2 regions of the Burkholderia sola genome follow, and region 1 is predicted to be linked to the other one. Evidence: riboswitches for the same ligand, from Rfam matches in the RefSeq annotation. Region 1 holds a riboswitch; the other holds the start of a gene.

Region 1 (11,707 bases):
CTTCGCGGTGATGTGGCGCACGTTCACGCGCGAGCTGCGGATCGCCGAGCGGCTGATGGCCGGTGCGGACGGCGAGCGCCGCGTGACCGACATCAACCATCTGGCCGAGTTGACGCAGGCGCGTGCGTCCGCGCAGCCGGGCATCGCGCCGACGCTGCGCTGGCTCGCCGCGCAACGGCTCGACGGCGGCGGCGAGGAAGCGCAACTGCGGCTCGAATCCGATCGCAACCTCGTGCAGATCGTCACGGTGCACAAGTCGAAGGGGCTCGAATACGCGGTCGTGTTCTGTCCGTTCCTGAACGACGGCGGCCTGCGCGAGCCCCCGTCGTCCGCGCTGCCCGATGCGCGCGAGTATCACGACGACGCGGGCGATGCGGTGCTGCATTACGGATGCGACGACGAAGCGGCCGCGCACGCGGCGCGGCAGGCGTTGCGCGAGCAGGCCGCGGAGCGCGCGCGGCTCGTCTACGTGGCGCTCACGCGTGCGGTGTATCGCTGCTATGTCGTGGCCGGGCCCTACCTGTCGTCGCGCTCGACGCGCGAAGCGCGGCGTAGCGTGCTCAACTGGCTCGTCGCGGGCGCCGGCCTTGCGTTCGATGCGTGGCTCGACGAGCCGCCCGACGAAGCCGCGCTCGATGCGGCGTGGCGCGCGCTTGCGGGCGGCCCCGTGAGCGTCGCGCCGTTGCCCGTGCCTGCGCGCCGCGAGCGTCTCGCGGCCGGGCACGACGCGTCGCAGACGCTCGCGGCGCGTCATGCGACGCGCGTGCTGCGCGATGCGTGGCGAATGGCGAGCTTCAGCTCGCTGACCGCGTCGATGGCGCGCGAGGAGGCGGGCGTCGCGGCCGTGCCCGACGACGAACTGCGGCCCGATCACGATGCGCTGGCCGCGGTGACGCCGGACGGCGAACCGATGCTGGCCGATATGGTCGCGGCCGACCCGCCGGACGACGACATCCTCGCGTTCCCGCGCGGCGCGGCGGCCGGCGAATGCCTGCACCGCCTGTTCGAGCTCAGCCGGTTCACGGCGCCCGAAACGTGGCACAAGGCCGCGCTCGGCGCGCTGCACGACCGGCCGGTGGAGGCCGGGCCGGCGCTTGCGACGCGCCTGCCGGCGATGATGGTGCAGTTGGTCGACGACGTCGTGCACACCGAGCTCGTGCCGGGCATGCGGCTCGTCGATCTCGATCCGGCGAAGCGGCTCGACGAAATGGGCTTCCTGTTTCCGGCGCCGTCGCTCGACCTGCTGGCGCTGCGCCGGCTGCTGGTCGCGCACGGCTATCCGGACGTTGCACTGGAGGCGGGTACGCTCGCCGGTTTCATCAAGGGTTTCATCGACATGATCGTCGAACACGACGGCCGTTTCTGGATCGTCGACTGGAAGTCGAACCACCTCGGCACGACGCCGGATGCCTATGGCCCGCGCGCGCTCGACGTCGCGATGGCCGATCACGCGTATCACCTTCAGGCGCTGCTCTATACGGTCGCGCTGCATCGTTACCTGCGCGGCCGGCTGCCCGATTACGACTACGACACGCACATCGCGGGCTACCTGTACCTGTTCGTGCGCGGCGTGCGGCCCGGCTGGCGCAGCGGCGGCGAGCCGGCCGGCGTGCATGCGCGGCGGCCCGCCCGTGCGCTCGTCGACGCACTCGACCGGATGATGGAAGGGGGCCGCGCATGACCGCGTCCGACGACATGCTCGAATTCACCGGCGGCCTCGTCGCGCGGCTGCCCGAGCCGGCCGATTTCGGCATCGCGCTCGCGGAGGGCTTTGCGCGCCGCATCGGCGACCTCGCGCGGCGAGCCGGTGCGCCGTCCGCGTCGGCGCGCTGGGCGGCGCGCGCCGCGTTCGCGACGAGCCGCGCGACCGCCGGCGGCCACGTGTGCGTCGCGCTTGGCGCGCTCGCGCAGCGCTACGAAGCACCGCTCGACGAAGTGCGCGCCGCGCTCGCCGCGAGCGGCGTGGTCGCGTTCGGCACGCTCGCGCGCGGCGACGAGCGGCCGCTGATCGTCGATCGGCTCGATCACCTGTACCTGTCGCGCTATTTCGATTACGAACGGCGGCTCGCCGATGCGCTCGTCGCGCAGGCCGGTGTCGCCGCGCCGGACGAAGGCCTGTCGCCCGACCGCTTGCGCGACAGTCTCGCCCGTTACTTCGGGCCGGCTACGGGCGAAGTCGACTGGCAGCGCGTGGCGGCGATCGTCGCGCTGACGGGCCGCGTGACGATCGTCAGCGGCGGGCCGGGCACGGGCAAGACGACGACCGTCGTCGGCGTGCTGGCCTGTCTGCTCGACGCCCATCCGGGGCTGCGCATCGCGCTGGCCGCACCGACCGGCAAGGCCGCGCAGCGGATGCAGGAGGCGCTGCACGCGCGCGCAGGCGATCTGCCGCCCGAGCTCGCGGCGCGCCTGCCCGACACGTCGTACACGCTGCATCGGCTGCTGGGCGGCGGCGGGGCGGCCGGTTTCCGGCATCATCGCGACAATCCTCTGCCGTACGATCTGATCGTCGTCGATGAGGCGTCGATGATCGACGTCGCGCTCGCCGCGCATCTGCTCGACGCGCTCGCGCCGGGCGCGCGGCTCGTGTTGCTGGGCGACAAGGATCAACTGGCCGCGGTCGAGGCCGGCGCCGTGTTCGCGGAGCTGAGCGCGCGGCCGGCGTTCACCGCCGCGGCGCGCACGCGCATCGCGCACGCGCTGGGTATCGACGAGGCGGCGTTCGTCGCGGCGTTGCCGATGCCGGACGAAGCTGCGCCGGCGGCGGCGATTTCGGCCGCGCATCCGGTTCCTGCTTCCGCACGTGCTCCGGCGTCGCCATCGGCGTCTGCTCCCGTTTCACGCAGATCGGCGCCTCGGTCGTCGAAAGTCGATGCGCGACAGGCGTCGCTCTTCGACGACGAACCGCAGGATGACGAAGTGTCGTCGACGGCCGACATCGCGCCGCCACAGCCCACCGAGTCGGCACCGGCCGATGCCGGCGCACCAGACAGCAATGCGCCGGCCTGGATCGAGGCCAACGACCTCGCATGGCTCGACGCCGTCGAGCTACCGCCGTTCGACGCGGACGACGCGGCACTTGCATCGGCAGTGGCGATGGCGGCTGCATCGCCATTGACCGGCGAAGCCGCTGCCGCGTCCGCCGGCACGCCCGCACCGGCGTCGGCGCCGCTCGCGGACTGCGTCGTGTGGCTCGAACGCAATTACCGCTTCGGGCTCGATTCGCCGATCGGGCGGCTGTCGCTCGCGATCCGCCGCGGCGACGTGCAGGCGGCGCTCGATGCGCTGCCCGCCGACGAATCGGCAGCCGCATCGTTTCACGACGATGCGGGCGACACGCTGGCGTCATCGACGGTCGAGCGGCTCGCACGGCGCTTCGGCGCCTACCTCGACGCGTTGCGCGACGCGCTGGCCGCGCCGGCGCCCGATCCGCTGCCGCTGTTCGACGCGCTCAACCGGTTCCGGATCCTGTGCGCGACCCGCAGCGGTTCGCGCGGCGCGGAACACGTCAATGCGCTGGTGGCCGCGCACATGCGGCATGCGGCGCGCGTGCCGCTCGCGGTCGGCGCGCACTGGTTCACCGGGCGGCCGATCATGGTCACGCGCAACGACTATGCGCTGGGGCTGTTCAACGGCGACATCGGCATTGCGCTGCCCGACGCGCACGGCGTGCTGCGCGTGTGGTTCCGGCGCGCGGACGGCTCCGCGCGCGCGGTGTCGCCGGCTGCGCTGCCGCCGCACGAAACGGCGTTCGCGCTGACGGTGCACAAGTCGCAGGGCTCGGAATTCGACGAAGCGGCGCTCGTGCTGCCCGCGTCGTTCGGCCGGGTGCTGACGCGCGAGCTCGTTTATACGGCCGTCACGCGCGCGCGCACGCGCGTGCAGGTGATCGGGCCGCGGCGCGTGCTGGCGCAGGCGGTCGCGACGCGCACGCAGCGCGATTCGGGGCTCGCTGCCCGCGTCGACGAGGCGCTCGCGCGGCGCCGCATGGAGGCTTCGCGATGATGATCCGTTACACGCTCGATCCGGCCGACGTCGAATGGACGGCCGTGCGCGCGCAGGGCGCGGGCGGGCAGAACGTCAACAAGGTGTCGAGCGCGATTCATCTGCGCTTCGACATCCGCGCGTCGTCGCTGCCGCCGGTCCTCAAGGAGCGGCTGCTCGCGCTGTCCGACCAGCGCATCACGCGCGACGGCATCGTCGTGATCAAGTCGCAGGAATATCGGACACAGGAGAAGAATCGCGAGGCCGCGCTCGCTCGTCTCGATGCGCTGATCGGCAGCGTCGCGTACACGCCGCGCGCCCGGGTCGCGACGCGGCCGACGCGCGCGTCGAAGGAGCGGCGGCTCGAGCACAAGTCGCGCCGCAGCGTGGTGAAGTCGGGGCGCGGGAAGGTGGTCGACTGACGAACGAAGGGTCGGTGCTTGTCGCAGGCGAGCGAACGTCCGCCGTGCGCGCCGGCTACCGCATCACGGTTCCGGCGCTGTCGAGCACGAAGTCGACGCAGAACACGACGAGCCGGCTCTGCGCGCGGATCGCGACGGCGGCCGTATAGCAGTCGCGGCCTTCCGTCAGCGAGAAGTGCGGGCCCATCAGCGCGACGCGGCCGGGGGCGGCGATCGCGCGCTGGAAATACGGGCGGCGCGACCAGTTGCTGTGGGTCTCCGGGAATAGCGGGGCGAGACGGGTGACGCTTGCCTGGCTGTCGTCGGGCGGTGCGCCGATCGACGGCAGGAACTGTTCGCCGGTCTCGTCCGTCACGAACACGCGACGCGCGGCCGGCACCGCGAACACGCGTTGCGCGGCGTCCTGCAGGTTGCCGCTCGCCGAAAACGCGGCCGCGCCACTGAGCACGAGCCGTTCGATCGCGTCGAAGCCCGGCTGCTCGGCGGCCACCGGCGTGTGCCGGCGGGCGATGAAGCGCCGCCATGCGGCGTCGAGCATCGCGGGCGCCGCCGCGCTCGCGTGCGCGATCGATGCGTCGGGCTGGCCGAACTGGAAACCCTGCACGAAATCGATGTCGGCTTCCATCAGCGCCTGCAGCGCGTCGTCGCTTTCGACGCCTTCGGCCAGCACCATCGCACCGGCCTGGTGCAGCATCGACACGAGGTGATGCATGATGCGGCGATCGTCGGCCGAGCCGGTCGAACGCTCGACGAGCGAGCGGTCGAGCTTCACGATGTCGGGCCGCGCCCGCCACACGCGGTCGAAGTTCGAGAAGCCGGTGCCGAAATCGTCGATCGCGATCAGGAAATCGCGATGCTGGATCATGTCGATCGTGCGGGCGAGCGCGGCTTCGTCGCGCGCCGGCTGTTCGATCACTTCCAGCACGATGCGGTTCGGCGGCAGTGCGAAATGCCGGCACAGCGCCTCGACGAACTCGCGCTGCACGAGGCCCGTGTCGAGCACGCGGGGCGTCACGTTCAGGAACAGCCAGCCGTCGCCGATGCCTTGCGTGACGAAGTTGGCAGTGTGCAGGCAGCGCGCGAGCCGGTCGAGCAGCAGCGCGTCGGCGTCGCCGCGCGTCTTGTCGAACAGGGCGGTGGGCGACACCAGCGCACCGTTCGCGTCGACGACGCGCAGCAGCGCCTCGTAGCCGACGACGCGCTTGTGCGTGATCGACAGCACGGGCTGGAACACGCTGCGCAGTGTCGTGGTGCGATAGGTGGCGAGCCAGCCGTGGGGTGTCGGCGTGAGGCGTTCGAGCAGGGCGTCGAGCGACAGGTCGCGAGCGGGCTTCATGTCAACGGTGCCCGGAAGCGGGCGGCGGGGCGCCGACGCCCCGCCACGCCGATGCAGCCGCATGCGCAGGCGGACGCGAAAGAACGTGGGGCATCGAAACGCCTTCTGCGGATAAGTTTTCCGAGTGTAACGGGATTGCCGCGGCGCGCGTATCAGGGTAACTCCAGACGCAAACGGTACACCGCGATTCCGCCCGTGCGCAGCGGTGCGTCGACTGGCGCCGCGTGCATGCGTCCGGTGCATGACCGTCGCGAAACGAAGCGTGTGACGGCGGAGATGACAATCCCGGCAGCGCGGCGGCATGACCGTGCGTCGATGCCGCCCGATGCGCAGGCGGGTACGGGAAATTCCGGCGGCCAACCGCCGCCGTCAGACGAATGAAACGAATGCCCGCGCACTGCGGTGCGATCGGTGGCGCATCGGCCAACCCGCGTCGCGTCGCCACCGGCAGCGCCGCGCGACCGGCGGCGGTCCGTGCGCGCCCCGCGCGCCGATCGTCAGGTCGCCTCGCCGCCGCGCGGTCGGACGCCCGGAATCCGCTTGATCACGCCGGTGGCGAGCGCGGTGCCGACGAGCACGATCACGCAGCCTTCGATCATTACGGCCGACACGTGTTCGCCGAGGAACAGCGCGCCCCACAGCAGCCCGAACACGGGAATCACGAACGTGACGGTAATCGCGCGGGCGGGCCCCACATGCGCGATCAGGTAGAAGAAGATGAAATACGCGATGCCGGTGCACGCGACGCCGAGCGCGAGCACCGCGCCCCATGCGTGCACGCCGACCGGCGCGGCCGGCCACGTCGCGATCGCGAACGGCAGCAGCAGCACGGTCGAGCCGATCATGCTGCCGGCTGCGTTGACGAGCGGATCGACGCCGCTGAGCTTGCGTTTCGTATAGTTGGCCGCGATGCCGTACAGCAGCGTCGCGCCGAGTGCGGCCGCCGCGGCGAGCACGGTCGCGCTGGCGCCCGTGTCGCCATGCGCGTTCGCGACCTGGTTCCACACGAGCGTGAGCACGCCGGCAAACCCGATCACGAGGCCGAGCGCGCGTGGCAGCGACAGCTTGTCCTTCAGCCACAGGTAAGCGACGAGCGCGCCCCACAGCGGCGTCGTCGCGTTGATCACCGACGTCAACCCGGCCGACAGCGTCAGTTCGGCGAACGCGAACAGGCAGAACGGGATGCCCGAATTCAGTGCGCCGACGACGAACAGCGGCCACGCATGACGGCGCAGCCGGGCGCCGAGATCGGCGGGTTTGAAGCGCGTCAGCGCGAAGCCCGCGAGAAACAGCGCGCCGATGCCCACACGCAGCGCCATCAGCGGCGCGACGCCGAAATCGACGACGCCGACCCGGATGAACAGGAAGGATGCGCCCCACAGGGCGGCTAGCACGGTCAGCAGGAAAGCGTTCTTGGGCGACATCGATCGGCGAGGGCGGGGACGGGATGCGAGGAATCTTACACCGCGCGACCGCACCGTCGTTTCATGATCGGATGAAACGACAAGAAACGGGAATTTCGCCGGTTTGCCGCCGGGCGGCGGCCGGCCGACCGCGTGCGGCGCGGCCGGTCGGATCAGTGATGACGCCAGCCGCCGCGTCCGCCGAAGCCGAAATTGAGCGACAGCGCCGGGCCCCAATAACCGCCCCATGCCGGCGCATACGCAGGCGCCGGATAGTAGTAGGCGGGGGCCGGTTCGACATACACGGGCGCGGGCTGTACCGGCACCGGCGCCGCCGTGTAATAGCCGCCCGGATAATAGCCGTACGGGTAATAGCAGCCGGCAAGCGTCGTGCAGGCAAGCGCCGCGGCGACGAAGGTCCTGTTCATGATGTGTCTCCGGCGGAGCCGGCTATCGGCAGATGCTTGTAGCTTAGGCCGAGTACCGATGACACGGCATGAAAAACGGTAACCGATCATTTCCGGGCGCAGCGGCCGCGCCGGTTCCGGCAGGACATACGAAAACGGCGCTTCCGCACCGCGGAAACGCCGTTGGACCGGCCGGCCTGCGGCTGGGCGACGACGCCCAACCGGCCGATGTCGGACTCGTTACTTGCCGACCTGGTTACCGATGATGCCGCCGGCCGCCGCGCCGCCCAGCGTCGACAGCGCGTTGCCGCCGATCGCCGCGCCGGCGACGCCGCCGACACCCGCACCGATTGCCGTATCACGCTGGCGTCGCGACATCGAATCGCAGGCCGACAGGCTGGCCACCGTCGCGACGAGGAGCGCGCATACCCCAAAACGCCGAATCGAGTTCATGATCGTTGTCCTTGTGGTAGTGAACGGAAGGCGCACGACCGGCTGGCGGCCGCGCATGTCCCCAATCTACGCGCCGCCCCGCGCTGCTGCTGTAAGGACTTGTTAAGGCTCCCGCGGTTTCGTAATCAATTGTTTCGGGTCCGCCGGCAGGCACACGGCATGCGCAAAAAAGCCCGCTCGAAAGCGGGCTTCAGGCATCGCCAGAGGGGCCGGTGCGGCCCGCTGCGCGCGCTTACTGACGGTGATAGATCTCGGCGCCCGTCTTCACGAACTCGACCGCCTTGACCTCCATCCCTTTCTTCAGCGCCTCGGTTTCCGACACGCCCTGCTGCGCCGCGAATTCGCGCACGTCCTGCGTGATCTTCATCGAGCAGAAATGCGGGCCGCACATCGAGCAGAAGTGTGCGACCTTCGCCGAATCCTTCGGCAGCGTTTCGTCGTGGAATTCGCGCGCCTTGTCCGGATCGAGACCGATGTTGAACTGGTCTTCCCAGCGGAACTCGAAGCGCGCCTTCGACAGCGCGTTGTCGCGCACCTGCGCGCCCGGGTGACCCTTGGCGAGGTCGGCGGCGTGCGCGGCGAGCTTGTACGTGATGATCCCTTCCTTCACGTCGTCCTTGTTCGGCAGCCCGAGGTGTTCCTTCGGCGTCACGTAGCACAGCATCGCGGTGCCGAACCAGCCGATCATCGCGGCGCCGATGCCCGACGTGATGTGGTCGTAACCCGGCGCGATGTCGGTGGTCAGCGGCCCGAGCGTGTAGAACGGCGCTTCCTTGCACCAGTCGAGCTGGAGATCCATGTTCTCCTTGATCAACTGCATCGGCACGTGGCCGGGGCCTTCGATCATCACCTGCACGTCGTGCTTCCACGCGATCTGCGTGAGCTCGCCGAGCGTCTTCAGTTCGCCGAGCTGCGCTTCGTCGTTCGCGTCGTAGATCGAGCCGGGACGCAGGCCGTCGCCGAGCGAGAAGCTCACGTCGTACGCCTTCATGATCTCGCAGATCTCTTCGAAGTGTTCGTACAGGAAACTTTCCTTGTGATGCGCGAGGCACCACTTCGCCATGATCGAGCCGCCGCGCGACACGATGCCCGTCATCCGGTTCGCGGTGAGCGGCACGTACTGCAGGCGCACGCCCGCGTGGATCGTGAAGTAGTCGACGCCTTGTTCGGCCTGTTCGATCAGCGTGTCGCGGAAGATTTCCCAGGTCAGGTCCTCGGCCTTGCCGTTGACCTTTTCGAGCGCCTGGTAGATCGGCACCGTGCCGATCGGCACCGGGCTGTTGCGGATGATCCACTCGCGCGTTTCATGGATGTGCTTGCCGGTCGACAGGTCCATCACCGTGTCGCCGCCCCAGCGGATCGCCCACGTCATCTTGTCGACTTCCTCGCCGATCGACGACGTGACGGCCGAGTTGCCGATATTCGCGTTGATCTTCACGAGGAAGTTGCGGCCGATGATCATCGGCTCGGATTCCGGGTGGTTGATGTTGGCGGGGATGATCGCGCGGCCGCGTGCGATTTCGTCGCGCACGAATTCCGGCGTGATCTCGGCCAGCGCGTTCGCGCCGAAGGCCGCGGCGCCGAACGCCTGGCCCGGGTGCTGGCGGCCCATCATCGCGGCGAGCTTCGCGCCGTTCGGGCCGCTCGACTTCAGGCTCTCGATGTATTCGGCGCGGCGCTGGTTCTCGCGGATCGCGATGTATTCCATTTCCGGCGTGATGATGCCCTGGCGCGCGTAGTGCATTTGCGTGACGTTCTTGCCGGGCTGCGCGCGGCGCGGGTTGCGGTGCAGGCCCGGGAAACGCAGGTCCGCCGTGGCCGGATCGGCCGCGCGCTCGAGGCCGTACTGGCTCGACAGGCCGGGGAGCACCTCGGTGTCGCCGCGTGCTTCGATCCAGCGCTGGCGCAGTGCGGGCAGGCCCGCGCGGATGTCGATCTTCGCGTCCGGATCGGTGTACGGGCCCGACGTGTCGTACACGTAGATCGGCGGATTCTTCTCGCCGCCGAAGCCGGTCGGCGTGTCGGCCTGCGTGATCTCGCGCATCGGCACGCGGATATCGGGCTGCGAGCCGGTGACATAAACCTTTCGCGAATTGGGCAGCGGCGCGACGGCAGCGGCGTCGACGTGCGCGTCGGCAGACAGAAACTTCGGATTGGCGTTCATGCAATCTCCTGTGCGGGCTCCGGGCAGGCGCGTCGGCGCTTGCCCGGAGCCCTTGACGAATGTGGGGCTCGAGCTAAGCAGGAGACGAGGCTTGGTGAGGCGGCGGATTTCGTCAGAAGGATGGCGGCGAAATCCGTACGCTTCCCTGCGCTGGCATTATCCAGATCAGGTTCAAAGGGTATTTCTCACCCGCAATGCCGGTTGTTTGACCGAACGCATTGCAGGACCCCCGCGTTAGCAAGGGCACACGATACACCGGCTTGGCGGCGGTTTCAACCGGGTCCGAAGCCGATGTCGGCGGGCAGCGGGCGGGGCGCGGACGCCGACGCCGACGCGGTGCGCCGCAGCAGGCGCGGCCGTCTATCCGCCGTGGCGCCCGGAACAGAAGGAGCGGGCAGTGCAGCATTTCCGTCCGTTGTTTCCCGTTTCGAAAAAATTTTCGACATCGCTGTCATTTCCGGCGGCGTCCTCCGTCTATTCGGCTCCCAAACCCATGTATCGGAGAGATGTCATGAAAAACGTATTCCTTGCCGCCTGCGTCGCCGCACTTGCCACGATCGCAACGGGCGCCCATGCGCAGAACGATGCGATGTCGAAGGACGGCATGTCGATGTCGAAGGACGCGATGGGCCACGACGCGATGGCGAAGGACGGCATGAAGAAGGACGGCATGAAGAAGCATGCGATGAAGAAGGATGCGATGGGCCACGACGCGATGAAGAAGGGCGACGCGATGAAGAAGGACGCCATGAGCCCGTCGAACTGACGAATGCGTGCGGGGCGCGGGCGGCCGGTCATCGGCGCGCATCGCGTCCCGTCGCCTCATTCCGGGAGTCATCATCATGCAAACGGTTCCTGTCACCGATCGTGCGAGCGTGCCGCCGCCCGCGCCGACGACGATCCATCCGCGGTGGGTGCGCGCGAGCCACTGGCTCAACGCGCTCGCGGCGATCCTGATGGCGCTGTCCGGCTGGCGCATCTACGACGCGTCGCCGATCTATCCGTCGTTCACGTTCGCGCACGGCATCACGCTCGGCGGCTGGCTCGGCGGCGCGCTGCAATGGCATTTCGCGGCGATGTGGCTGCTGGTCGGCAACGGGCTGTTCTACCTCGCGATGTCGATCGCGACGGGGCGCTTCGCACGCAAGCTGCTGCCCGTGACGCCCGCGTCGGTGTGGCGCGACGTGCGCGCCGCGCTCGGCGGGCGGCTGTCGCACGACGACCTGAGCGTCTACAACGCGGTGCAGCGTGCCGCGTACCTGACCGCGATCGTCGATCTCGTCTTGTTGGTGCTGTCCGGGCTCACGATCTGGAAATCGGTGCAATTCCCGTTGCTGCGCGAGCTGTTCGGCGGCTACGACAACGCGCGCATCGTTCACTTCTGGGCGATGGCGCTGCTCGTCGCATTCGTCGTCGTTCACGTCGCGATGGCGTTGCTGGTGCCGCGCTCGCTGCTCGCGATGCTGCGCGGCCGCTGACCCGCTTCGCGGGCGAAGGAAATCATCATGTCGGAATCCGAAAAATCCCGCGGCGAGCCG
Region 2 (11,707 bases), 850 kb from region 1:
AGGCGCTGCTGTTCGCCCGGCGACAGCACGCGGGTCCAGTGCGCGGTTTCGTCGAGGCGCTCGACGTAATCCCCGAGGCGGCACGCGCGCAGCGCATCGCGGCACGCTTCGTCGCTGAACGCGTCGGGCGTCGCCGGATAGGTGAGCGCGGCCTTCAGCGTGCCGATCGGCAAATAGCTGGTTTGCGGCACGAACATCATCCGCGCGCCGACCGGCGCGTCGATCGCGCCGTCGCCGAACGGCCACAGGCCCGCGAGCGCGCGCATGAACGTGCTCTTGCCGGAACCCGACTTGCCGATCACGAGCCAGCGCGAACCGGGCTCGATCGTGACGTCGCCGATGTTCGCCAGCGCGTTGCCGTTCGGCAGCGCGAGCTTCAGCGACGACGTGGACAGTTTCGCTGCGTCGACGTAATGCAGGTTGATGCCGCCGTGCTCGGTCGCGGGCGACAGACTTTCCTTCAGGTGCGACGTGCCCATCACGCGCTTGAATTCGCGCAGACGGTTGACGGTGGCGCGCCATTCGACGAGGGTCGAGTAGCTGTTGATGAACCACGAGAACGAATCGCTGACGGTGCCGAACGCGGACGAGATCTGCATCAGCACGCCGAACGAGAACGCACCGGCAAAGTAGCGCGGCGCGGCCACGACGAGCGGGAAGATGATCGCGATCTGTCCGTAGAAGCTCAGCACGAACGTGAGCCGCTTCGTGTACTTCATCACGCGCCACCAGTTGTCGCGGATGCGCATGAAGAGGGTCTGCGCGTTGCCGGTCTCGGTCTTCTCGCCGTCGTAGAACGCGATCTGCTCGGCGTTCTCGCGCACGCGGATCAGCCCGAAGCGGAAATCGGCCTCGACGCGCTGCTGCTGGTAGTTGATCGACACGAGCGGATGGCCGACCTTCTGGATGATCAGCGAGCCGACCACCGCGTACAGCGCGGCCGCCCACACCATGTAGCCGGGAATCGCGATCGGCGTCGCGCCGAGCGTGAACGTCAGCGCGCCGGCGAGCGACCACAGGATCGTGATGAACGACACGAGCGTGACGACCGTCGACAGCAGGTCGAGCGACAGCGCGAGCGTCGTGGTCGCGAACGACTGGAGGTCGTCGGTGATCCGCTGGTCGGGGTTGTCCGCGAGGCGGTCACGCTCGATCCGGTAGAACGCGCGATCGCCGAGCCACTGGCCGAGGAAGCGGTCGGTGAGCCACTGGCGCCAGCGGAAGCCGAGCATTTGCCGCAGGTAGCGGCCGTACACGGCGAGGATGATGAATGCAAAGGCGAGCGCGGAGAACTGCATCAGCAGGTTCGGGAAGTCGTGGACGTCCTTCGACTGCAGCGCGTTGTAGAACTGCGCGTTCCATTTGTTCAGCCGGACGTTGATCCAGACCACGCAGAGGTTGATCGCGATGATCGTGACCAGCAGGCCCCACGCGATTTTCCATTCGGACGATACCCAGTAGGGCTTGATGAGGCTCCATGCGGATACCGGGCGCTCGTCCTGCGGCGCGTCGGAGGCGGAGCGGACGGGATCGATCGATTGGGTCATGTGCTTCCTGATGATGAGCCGGCGCGCGGGCCGGGCGAAACCGGGCGCGCGCCGCGATACGGCATGCCGGGGCGCGGCGCCGACTGACGGCGGGCGTCCGGATGGTCGCCCGTGCGTCTTAAACGGCACTTAAAAACCGGCGGTGACGCGGCAACCGGCCGCTCGCGCGGCCGGCCTGCGGGCATTGTGCCAGAGCGGCGCGACACGCCGGCGAAATTGCCGCAAGGGGGACAGTTTGCGGCGCTTTCCGCTTTTATGGTCTAATGGCCGACGACGAAACAGGGGTGCTTCGTGGCGCGGCCGGCGGATGTTCCGGGCAGCGCGGCGAGGCTGAGAAAGACCCTTCGCACCCGATCCGGGTAATACCGGCGAGGGAAGTTTCTGATCCCGCCGGGCCGCGCTGGCCGCCATCCCACATGGTCAGCGCCCGAGTCCCGCCCGGCCGGCCTTTGCTGCCGGTTTCGTCCTTTTGGGTACGCGCATTGCGCGTTACGGAAGGAATGATGGCCGCACAATCTTCAGTCTTTTGCAGGGTCCCCGGCCCGATATCGCATGCGTTCGCATGCAACGGCGCGCGCGCGTCGGCGTTCGTCGCGCGTGACCGCGCGGAGGGCGCGCGATGAACGTCCGCGATGCACGGCCCGATTTCGCGGTGCTCGGCGGCGGTCTCGTCGGCCGCCTGATCGCGTGGCGCCTTGCCGGCAACGGGCATCGCGTCGCGCTCTACGAGCGCGGCGGCCCGGACGGCGAGCAGTCGGCCGCGTGGGTCGCGGCCGCGATGCTCGCGCCGCTCGCGGAAGCCGCCAGCGCGGAGCTGCTGATCACCGAGCTCGGCGCCGCGTCGCTCGCGCGCTGGCCGCAGTGGCTCGCGGAACTGCCCGAACCCGTCTTCTTCCAGCAGCACGGCACGCTCGTCGTCTGGCATCACGCGGACCGCGCGGAGGCGCCGTTGTTCGAGCGGCGCGTGCGCGCGAATGCGCCGGCCGACTTGTTCGACGGCGGCTTCGTGACGCTGGCCGGTGCGCAGGTCGACGCGGCCGAACCCGCGCTCGCGGGCCGCTTCGCGCGCGGGCTGCTGCTGCCGCGCGAAGGCCAGCTCGACAATCGCCAGGCGCTGCGCGCGCTCGCGGCGGGCCTCGCCGAACGCGGCGTCGCGCTGCACTGGCACACGCCGGTCGACGACGCGAACCTGCCCGCCGCGCATTTCACGATCGATTGCCGCGGGCTCGGCGCGAAACCCGCGCTGCCGGCGCTGCGCGGCATCCGCGGCGAAGTCGCGCGCGTGCACGCGCCCGGCATCGGGCTCACCCGGCCCGTGCGGCTGCTGCATCCGCGCTACCCGCTGTACGTCGCGCCGAAGCAGGACGATCTCTATGTGATCGGCGCGACCGAGGTGGAGGGCGAGGACATGTCGCCCGTCAGCGTGCGCTCCGCGCTCGAACTGCTGAGCGCGGCGTTCTCCGTGCATCCGGCGTTCGGCGAGGCGCGCATCCTCGAACTCAACGCGCAGTGCCGGCCGACGCTGCCCGATCATCGCCCGGCGGTGATCTGGGACGGCGCGTCGACGCTCGCCGTCAACGGCCTGTACCGGCACGGCTTCATGATCGCGCCGGAAGTCGCGCACGCGGCCGTCGCGTTCGCGCAGGCCGCGCTCGGCGGCAAGCTCGGCGACGCCGACGCGTTTGCCGCGTGGCGCGACGCCGCCCGTTGGCCGACGCTGCTTCATCACCGCAACGACGCGCGCCAGCCGGCCTGACGCGCGCCGCCGACCGAATCCGACCGAGCCTCATGGATATCCAGATCAATCAACAGACCCTGACGTTGCCCGACGGCGCGACCGTGGCCGACGCGCTGGCCGCGTACGGCGCGCGTCCGCCGTACGCGGTGGCGCTGAACGGCAACTTCGTCGCGCGCACGCAGCATGCGGCGCGCGCGCTCGCGGCGGGCGACAAGCTCGACGTCGTGCACCCCGTCGCGGGCGGCTGAGCGCCGCCGGTTCGTCCCCGCTCTTTCAGGAAAACGACATGACGTCCCACTCCTCCGCCGACGCATTGACGCTGTACGGCGTCACCTTTGCCAGCCGCGTGCTGCTCGGCACGTCGCGCTATCCGTCGCTGCAGTCGCTGTCCGATTCGATCGCCGCGTCGCGTCCCGGGATGGTGACGGTCGCGCTGCGCCGCCAGATGACGGGCGGCACCGCCGAAGCCGGCTTCTTCGACCTGCTCAAGCGCCACGCGGTGCCGCTGCTGCCGAATACGGCCGGCTGTCAGACCGTCGCCGAAGCGGTGACGACCGCGCACATGGCGCGCGAGGTATTCGATACCGACTGGATCAAGCTCGAACTGATCGGCGACGACTACACGCTGCAGCCCGACCCGGTCGGGCTGATCGAGGCCGCCGCGCAACTGGTCAAGGACGGCTTCAAGGTGCTGCCGTACTGCACCGAGGATCTCGTGATCGGCCGGCGCCTGCTCGACGTCGGCTGCGAGGCGCTGATGCCGTGGGGCGCGCCGATCGGCACCGGCAAGGGCGTCGTGAATCCGTACGGGCTGCGCGTGCTGCGCGAACGGCTGCCGGACGTGCCGCTGATCGTCGACGCCGGGCTCGGCGTGCCGTCGCACGCGTGCCAGGTGATGGAATGGGGCTTCGACGGCGTGCTGCTGAACACGGCCGTGTCGCAGGCCACGCATCCGGAGATCATGGCGCGCGCGTTCGCGCAGGGCGTCGAGGCCGGCCGCGCCGCGTATCTCGCCGGCCCGATGGATGCGCGCGACACCGCGCACGCGAGCACGCCGGTCGTCGGGATGCCGTTCTGGCACCAGGATGGGGGCGGCGCATGAGCGCGCGTTTCGCCGATGCGTTCTGGCCGCCGGCCGACGAGCTGGCCGAAGCGGCCGAGCGGATTCGCGCGCGGCTCGGCGACTGGCCGGACGGCGCGGCGCCGTGGCGGCTCTGCGTGGCGGCGCCTGACGTGCCCGCCGATGGCGACGTGCTGATCGTGTCGGCCGGCGATCGTGCCGCGCAGGCGCGCGTGTCGGCCGTGTCGCGGCCTGCGTCGCCGGACGCGGTGGCGATCGAATTCGACGAGCAGGGCGCCGTGCTGCATGCGGCCGGCGTGCGCTACGCGCTCGACGCCGCGCATCCGCTCGCGGACGACTGGATCGCGGCGCTCGCCGCTTTCCTCGATTGCGGCTTCGCGCCGGTCGACGCGCTGGTGCTCGCGCTGGCGTGGCGCGACGGCGACGAGACGGGCGCCGCCGATGCATGGCCGGTCGATGCCGCGCAATTCCCGCGCGTCGCCGGGCTGCCGCCTGCGCCGGAACCAGCATTTGCGCCGTGTCCCGCGCGGCTCGGCCTCTATCCGGTCGTGCCGAGCGCCGAATGGGTCGAGCGCGTGCTCGACGGCGGCGCGCGAACCGTGCAACTGCGCGTGAAGGACGCGACGCCGGACGCGCTACGCCGGGAAATCGCGCGCGCGGTCGCGGCCGGGCGCCGCTATCCCGATGCGCGCGTGTTCATCAACGATCACTGGCAAATCGCTGCAGAAGAAGGCGCATACGGCGTGCATCTCGGCCAGGAGGACCTCGAAACGGCCGATCTGGCAGCGATCGCGCGCGCGGGCCTGCGGCTCGGACTGTCGAGCCACGGTTATTACGAGATGTTGCGGGCGCTGCACGAGCGGCCGAGCTATCTCGCGCTCGGCCCCGTGTACGCGACCGCCACCAAGGCCGTCGCCGCGCCGCCGCAGGGCCTCGCCCGGATTGCCCGCTACGCGCGCTTCGCCGGCGCGAGCGCGCCGCTCGTTGCGATCGGCGGGGTCGGGCTCGACACGCTGCCGGCCGTGCTGGCGACGGGCGTCGGCAGCGTCGCGGTGGTCAGCGCGGTCACGGGCGCGGACGACTATCGGACGGCGCTTGTTGCGCTGCAGCAGTGCTTTGCCCGACAATTTGACAATCATTGACCGCAGGGCCCGGAACGGCGTCACGACATCATTCCAATGCAGGCCCTATAATTCGGCGTTCTGCGTAAAAGGACTGTCAGCTCCGTGAGCCCCACTCCTACCGAGACCCTGCTGGAACTTCGCGACGTCGACTTCGGCTACGGCGACCGCCTCGTCCTGTCCAACCTGAACCTGCGCTTCGGGCGCGGGCAGGTCGTCGCGGTCATGGGCGGCTCGGGTTGCGGCAAGACCACCGTGCTGCGCCTGATCGGCGGCCTCGTGCGCGCGAACCGCGGCCAGGTGCTGTTCGACGGCGCCGACGTCGGCGCGCAAACGCGCGACGGCCTGTATGCGCTGCGCCGCAAGATGGGCATGCTGTTCCAGTTCGGCGCGTTGTTCACCGACATGTCGGTGTTCGAGAACGTCGCGTTCGCGCTGCGCGAGCATACCGACCTGCCCGAAGACCTGATCCGCGATCTGGTGCTGATGAAGCTGAACGCGGTCGGGCTGCGTGGTGCGCGCGACCTGATGCCGTCCGAGGTGTCGGGCGGGATGGCGCGCCGCATCGCGCTGGCGCGCGCGATCGCGCTCGATCCGCAGCTCATCATGTACGACGAGCCGTTCGCGGGCCTCGATCCGATTTCGCTCGGCATCACCGCGAACCTGATCCGCACGCTGAACGAGGCGCTCGGCGCGACGTCGATCCTCGTCACGCACGACGTGCCGGAATCGTTCGCGATCGCCGACTACGTGTATTTTCTGGCCAACGGCGGCGTGCTTGCGCAGGGCACGCCAGACGAGCTGCGCGCGTCGACCGATCCGAGCGTGCGGCAATTCATCGACGGCGCGCCGGACGGCCCGTTCAAATTTCATTACACGAGCCCGCCGCTAGCAGCGGATTTCGGCCTCGGCGGAGGGCGCGCATGATCAGCGCGATCGGACGTTACGTCATCGGCGGCCTCGAGCGGGCGGGCTACGGCACGCGCCTGTTCGTGCGCCTCGTGCTGGAATTCTTCCCGCTGCTGCGCCGGCCGCGGCTGGTCACGAAGCAGATCCATTTCCTCGGCAACTATTCGTTCGTGATCATTGCCGTGTCGGGGCTGTTCGTCGGCTTCGTGCTCGGCCTGCAGGGGTATTACACGCTGAACCGCTATGGTTCCGAGCAGGCGCTCGGCCTGCTGGTCGCGCTGTCGCTCGTGCGCGAGCTCGGCCCCGTCGTCACCGCGCTGTTGTTCGCGGGCCGCGCGGGCACGTCGCTGACGGCCGAGATCGGCCTGATGAAGGCCGGCGAGCAACTCACCGCGCTCGAGATGATGGCGGTCGACCCGATCAAGAACGTGATTGCGCCGCGCATGTGGGCGGGCATCATCGCGATGCCGCTGCTGGCCGCGATCTTCAACGCGGTCGGCGTGCTCGGCGGTTACTTCGTCGGCGTCGTGCTGATCGGCGTCGATCCGGGCGCGTTCTGGTCGCAGATGCAGGGCGGGGTCCAGGTCTGGGCCGACGTCGGCAACGGCGTGATCAAGAGCATCGTGTTCGGGTTCGCCGTGACCTTCATTGCACTGTTTCAAGGGTATGAAGCGAAGCCCACGCCCGAAGGCGTGTCGCGCGCGACCACCAAGACGGTCGTGTTCGCGTCGCTCGCCGTACTCGGCCTCGATTTCCTGCTGACCGCGCTGATGTTCAGCTAAGCCTCAGCCAAGCCAAATTTTGGGATGACGATGAAAAAGACTGCTCTCGACTTCTGGGTCGGCCTGTTCGTGGTGGTGGGCTTCCTTGCGGTGCTGTTCCTGGCGCTGAAGGTCGGCAACATGAGCTCGCTGTCGTTTCAGCCGACCTACTCGGTGAGGATGAAATTCGACAACATCGGCGGGCTGAAGCCGCGCGCGGCCGTGAAGAGCGCGGGCGTCGTGGTCGGCCGCGTGAAGTCGATCGGCTTCGACACGAACACGTACCAGGCGCTCGTCACGATCGACGTCGACGGCCAGTACCCGTTCCCGAAGGATTCGTCGGCGAAGATCCTGACGTCGGGCCTGCTCGGCGAGCAATATATCGGCCTCGAGCCGGGCGGCGACACCGAAATGCTGAAGGCGGGCGATACGATCACGATGACGCAATCGGCGATCGTGCTCGAGAACCTGATCGGCCAGTTCCTGTACAGCAAGGCCGCCGATGCGGGCGGTGCGAAGCCGGCATCGGGCGCGCCCGCCGCACCCGCCGCGCCCGCACCAGTGGCGGTGCCGGCATCGGCGGTGTCCGGTTCGGCCGGCCAATAACCACACGAGAGAAAACAAGAGGGAATGACCATGCACACGATCCGCATCAGGCACGCCGCGCTGGCGATGGCGGCAGTCGCCGCGTTGAGCGGCTGCGCGACCGTGCAGACGCCGACCAAGGGCGATCCGCTCGAAGGCTTCAACCGGACGATGTACAAGTTCAACGACACCGTCGATACGTACGCGCTGAAGCCGGTCGCGAAGGGCTATCAGTACGTGGTGCCGCAGCCGGTGCGCGACAGCGTGACGAACTTCTTCTCGAACATCGGCGACGTCTACATCGCGGCGAACAACATCGTGCAGTTGCGGATCGCGGACGGCGTCGGCGACATCATGCGCGTCGTGATCAACACGGTGTTCGGCGTCGGCGGCCTGTTCGACGTCGCGACGATCGCGAAGCTGCCGAAGCACACGGCCGACTTCGGGATCACGATGGGCCGCTACGGGATGCCGTCGGGCCCGTATCTCGTCCTGCCGCTGCTTGGGCCGAGCACGCTGCGCGACACGGCTGGCCTCGGCGTCGACTACGTCGGCAACCCGCTCACCTACGTGAAGCCGGACGGCCTGAGCTGGGGCCTGTTCGGCGTGAACCTGGTCAACACGCGCTCGAACCTGCTCGGCGCGGGCGACGTGCTGGATGCCGCGGCGCTCGACAAGTATTCGTTCGTGCGCAACGCGTACCTGCAGCGTCGCCAGATGCTGATCAGCAACGCGCGCGGCGAGGCCGCCGCGACGTCGAGCAACGACGCGCTGCCGAAGTACGACCTGCCGGAAGACGGCGCGGCACCGGCGGCAGCCGGCGCGGCCGGTACGGCGGGCGCGGCAGCGGTGGGCGGCGCGGCGCCGGCGCCCGCGTCGGGCGCGGCGGTTGCTGCGCCGGCCTCGGGCACGGCCGAATCGCCGAACCCGGCCAGCGAGACGAACGTGCCGGCGATGCAGGTGGCGCCTCCGTCGCCGGGCGGGTTCCGGTTCCCGAGCATCCGGCTGCACTGACGGATTTACATTCGTTACAGCCGGAAACGATTCAGTCGGTAGCGTATGCGAACTTGCGCGTAAGCTACCTGCTCCAACCTTCGCATCGACTCATTCATGCAGGCCACTATGATGAAAAAACTGTTCCTGATCCCCGTTTTCGCGGCGCTGTTCTCGTTCGGCAGCGCGGCTCACGCGCAAGTCGACCAGTCGAACCCGCAGGCGCTGATCAAGACGGCGACGCAGCAGGTGCTCGACGAAGTCAAGCAGCAGACGATCAAGCAGGGCGACACCAATCGCATCATCACGATCGTCAACAAGGACATCCTGCCGTACACCGATTTCCGCCGCACCACGCAGCTCGCGATGGGCCGCAACTGGCGCACCGCGACGGCCGAGCAGCAACAGCAGGTTCAGGAGCAGTTCAAGCTGCTGCTGATCCGCACGTATTCGGGTGCGCTCGCGCAGCTGAAGCCGGACCAGCAGATCCAGTACCCGCCGTTCCGCGCCGATCCGGCCGACACCGACGTCGTCGTGAAGACGGTCGCGATGAACAACGGCCAGCCGGTCCAGATCGACTACCGCCTGTACAAGACGGCGAACGGCTGGAAGGTGTATGACCTGAACGTACTCGGCGCGTGGCTGATCCAGACGTACCAGCAGCAGTTCAACGAGAAGATCCAGCAAAGCGGCGTCGAAGGGCTGATCCAGTTCCTGACGCAGCGCAACCAGCAACTTGCCGCCGGCAAGCAAGCGTCGTGAGCGGCTTCGAAGCCGGCTCCTCGCTGACCGTCGCGAGCGCGAAGTCCGCGCTCGCGGACGGTCTTGCGCGCATCGGCGCGGGCGCGACCGCCGTCGATTGCGCGGCGCTCACGCAGTTCGATTCGTCCGCGCTCGCCGTGCTGCTCGCATGGCAACGTGCCGCCAAAACGCGCGGCGCAGCTCTCGACATCCTCAATCTCCCTCCGAAGCTCGCCAGCCTCGCGCGCGCGTACGGCGTCGACGCGCTCATCGAAGGCACCGGCCGACATTGACGCTGTCCGATCGACGCCTGCCGCGCCAGCCGGCGCGCGCACGCTTCAGGCCGCGCGCCGCCGGCGCCGGCTCCCCCAGCCGGTTTGCCCTATAATCAAGCGTTTTGCGGGGCAGCCAATCGGCGTCCGGCCCCCATTTTCTTTCGCAGCAAGCACAAAATAGGCGTCGCGGCCCTGGCGTCGCGCACAGTCATGTCAGCCATAGAAATCCGTCACGTCAAGAAGCGCTACAAGTCGCTTCAGGCGCTCAAGGGCGTCAGCCTGTCGGTCGAGGAAGGCGAGTTTTTCGGTCTGCTCGGCCCCAACGGCGCAGGTAAGACCACGCTCATCAGTATCCTCGCCGGACTCGCCCGGGCCGACGAAGGCAGTATCTCGGTGCGCGGTCACGACGTCGTCCAGGATTTCCGCAACGCGCGCCGCTCGCTCGGCGTCGTGCCGCAGGAACTCGTTTTCGACCCGTTCTTCACCGTCCGCGAGACGCTGCGGATCCAGTCCGGCTATTTCGGGCTGCGCCGCAACGACGACTGGATCGACGAAGTGATGGCCAATCTCGATCTCACCGAGAAAGCCGACGCGAACATGCGCGCGCTGTCGGGCGGGATGAAGCGCCGCGTGCTCGTCGCGCAGGCGCTCGTGCACCGGCCGCCGGTGATCGTGCTCGACGAGCCGACCGCCGGCGTCGACGTCGAATTGCGCCAGACGCTGTGGAAATTCATCTCGCGCCTGAACCGCGAGGGCCACACGATCGTGCTGACCACCCATTACCTCGAGGAAGCCGAGTCGCTGTGCGACCGCATCGCGATGCTGCGCCGCGGCGAAGTCGTCGCGCTCGATCGCACCGACGCGCTGCTGCGCCGCTTCGCGGGCCTGCAACTGTACCTGCGGTTCGCGACCGGCGCGCTGCCGGCCGAGCTGCGCGGGCTGGAAACCGACCCGGCCGCGCGCGCGCCGGGCGAGCACCTGCTGCGCCTCGCGAGCTACGACGAGGTCGAACGCATCCTCGCGCAATGCCGTGCGGCCGGCTGCACGTTCGACGAGATCGAGGTCCGCAAGGCCGACCTCGAGGATGTGTTCGTCCAGGTGATGAACGGGGCCGAGGTCATCGAGGGTCTGGCATGAATCAACACTCCCCACGCGAACTGCGTTCGCTGCCGCTCGAAGGGGCGGCCCGGCGCGTGCCGGGAAACGGGTTTCGAACGCTGTTCTACAAGGAACTGCTGCGTTTCTGGAAGGTGTCGTTCCAGACGGTGTGCGCGCCGATCGTCACGGCGTTGCTGTACCTGACGATCTTCGGCCATGCGCTGTCGGGCCGCGTCGAGGTGTATCCGGGCGTCGAGTACGTGAGCTTTCTCGTGCCGGGCCTCGCGATGATGAGCGTGCTGCAGAACGCGTTCGCGAACAGCTCGTCGTCGCTGATCCAGTCGAAGATCACCGGCAACCTGGTGTTCATGCTGCTGCCGCCGCTGTCGTATCGCGACATCTTCGGCGCGTACGTGCTCGCGTCCGTCGTGCGCGGGCTCGCGGTCGGCGCCGGCGTGTTCGTCGTGACGATCTGGTTTATCCCGATGCACTTCGCGGCGCCGTTGTTCATCATGGCGTTCGCGCTGCTCGGCTCGGCGATTCTCGGCACGCTCGGCCTGATCGCCGGGATCTGGGCCGAGAAATTCGACCAGCTCGCCGCGTTCCAGAACTTCCTGATCATGCCGCTGACGTTCCTGTCCGGCGTGTTCTATTCGACGCACTCGCTGCCGCCCGTGTGGCGCGAAGTGTCGCGTCTCAACCCGTTTTTCTACATGATCGACGGCTTCCGTTTCGGGTTCTTCGGCGCGTCCGACATCAACCCGTTCGCGAGCCTCGCGATCGTCACCGGTTTCTTCGTGCTGCTCGCGCTGATCGCGATGCGGCTGCTCGCGACCGGCTACAAACTGCGTCATTGAT

Evidence for each region. A riboswitch is a leader RNA that binds a small molecule or an ion and turns the genes downstream of it on or off. The one in region 1 is predicted to bind thiamine pyrophosphate.
Region 2: linked by a shared signal. The riboswitch ahead of KR541_RS01740 (FAD-dependent oxidoreductase) and the one ahead of thiC (phosphomethylpyrimidine synthase ThiC) in region 1 are both predicted to bind thiamine pyrophosphate.

Annotation. Positions count from the first base shown of each region.
Region 1 is NZ_FR989675.1:1,221,444-1,233,150, forward strand. It holds gene recB (exodeoxyribonuclease V subunit beta) at 1-1,681, shown strand, start outside; gene KR541_RS05700 (AAA family ATPase) at 1,678-4,005, shown strand; gene arfB (alternative ribosome rescue aminoacyl-tRNA hydrolase ArfB) at 4,002-4,406, shown strand; gene KR541_RS05710 (sensor domain-containing phosphodiesterase) at 4,462-5,742, opposite strand; gene KR541_RS05715 (DMT family transporter) at 6,240-7,166, opposite strand; gene KR541_RS05720 (hypothetical protein) at 7,319-7,573, opposite strand; gene KR541_RS05725 (glycine zipper 2TM domain-containing protein) at 7,793-8,005, opposite strand; gene thiC (phosphomethylpyrimidine synthase ThiC) at 8,238-10,169, opposite strand; TPP riboswitch at 10,294-10,410, opposite strand; gene KR541_RS05735 (pentapeptide MXKDX repeat protein) at 10,681-10,935, shown strand; gene KR541_RS05740 (cytochrome b/b6 domain-containing protein) at 11,012-11,647, shown strand; gene KR541_RS05745 (molybdopterin-dependent oxidoreductase) at 11,675-11,707, shown strand, end outside.
Region 2 is NZ_FR989675.1:372,931-384,637, forward strand. It holds gene KR541_RS01735 (ABC transporter ATP-binding protein/permease) at 1-1,547, opposite strand, end outside; TPP riboswitch at 1,818-1,941, shown strand; gene KR541_RS01740 (FAD-dependent oxidoreductase) at 2,167-3,303, shown strand; gene thiS (sulfur carrier protein ThiS) at 3,336-3,533, shown strand; gene KR541_RS01750 (thiazole synthase) at 3,572-4,387, shown strand; gene thiE (thiamine phosphate synthase) at 4,384-5,508, shown strand; gene KR541_RS01760 (ABC transporter ATP-binding protein) at 5,593-6,414, shown strand; gene mlaE (lipid asymmetry maintenance ABC transporter permease subunit MlaE) at 6,411-7,178, shown strand; gene mlaD (outer membrane lipid asymmetry maintenance protein MlaD) at 7,203-7,763, shown strand; gene KR541_RS01775 (MlaA family lipoprotein) at 7,794-8,756, shown strand; gene KR541_RS01780 (MlaC/ttg2D family ABC transporter substrate-binding protein) at 8,868-9,497, shown strand; gene KR541_RS01785 (STAS domain-containing protein) at 9,494-9,769, shown strand; gene KR541_RS01790 (ABC transporter ATP-binding protein) at 9,962-10,888, shown strand; gene KR541_RS01795 (ABC transporter permease) at 10,885-11,706, shown strand.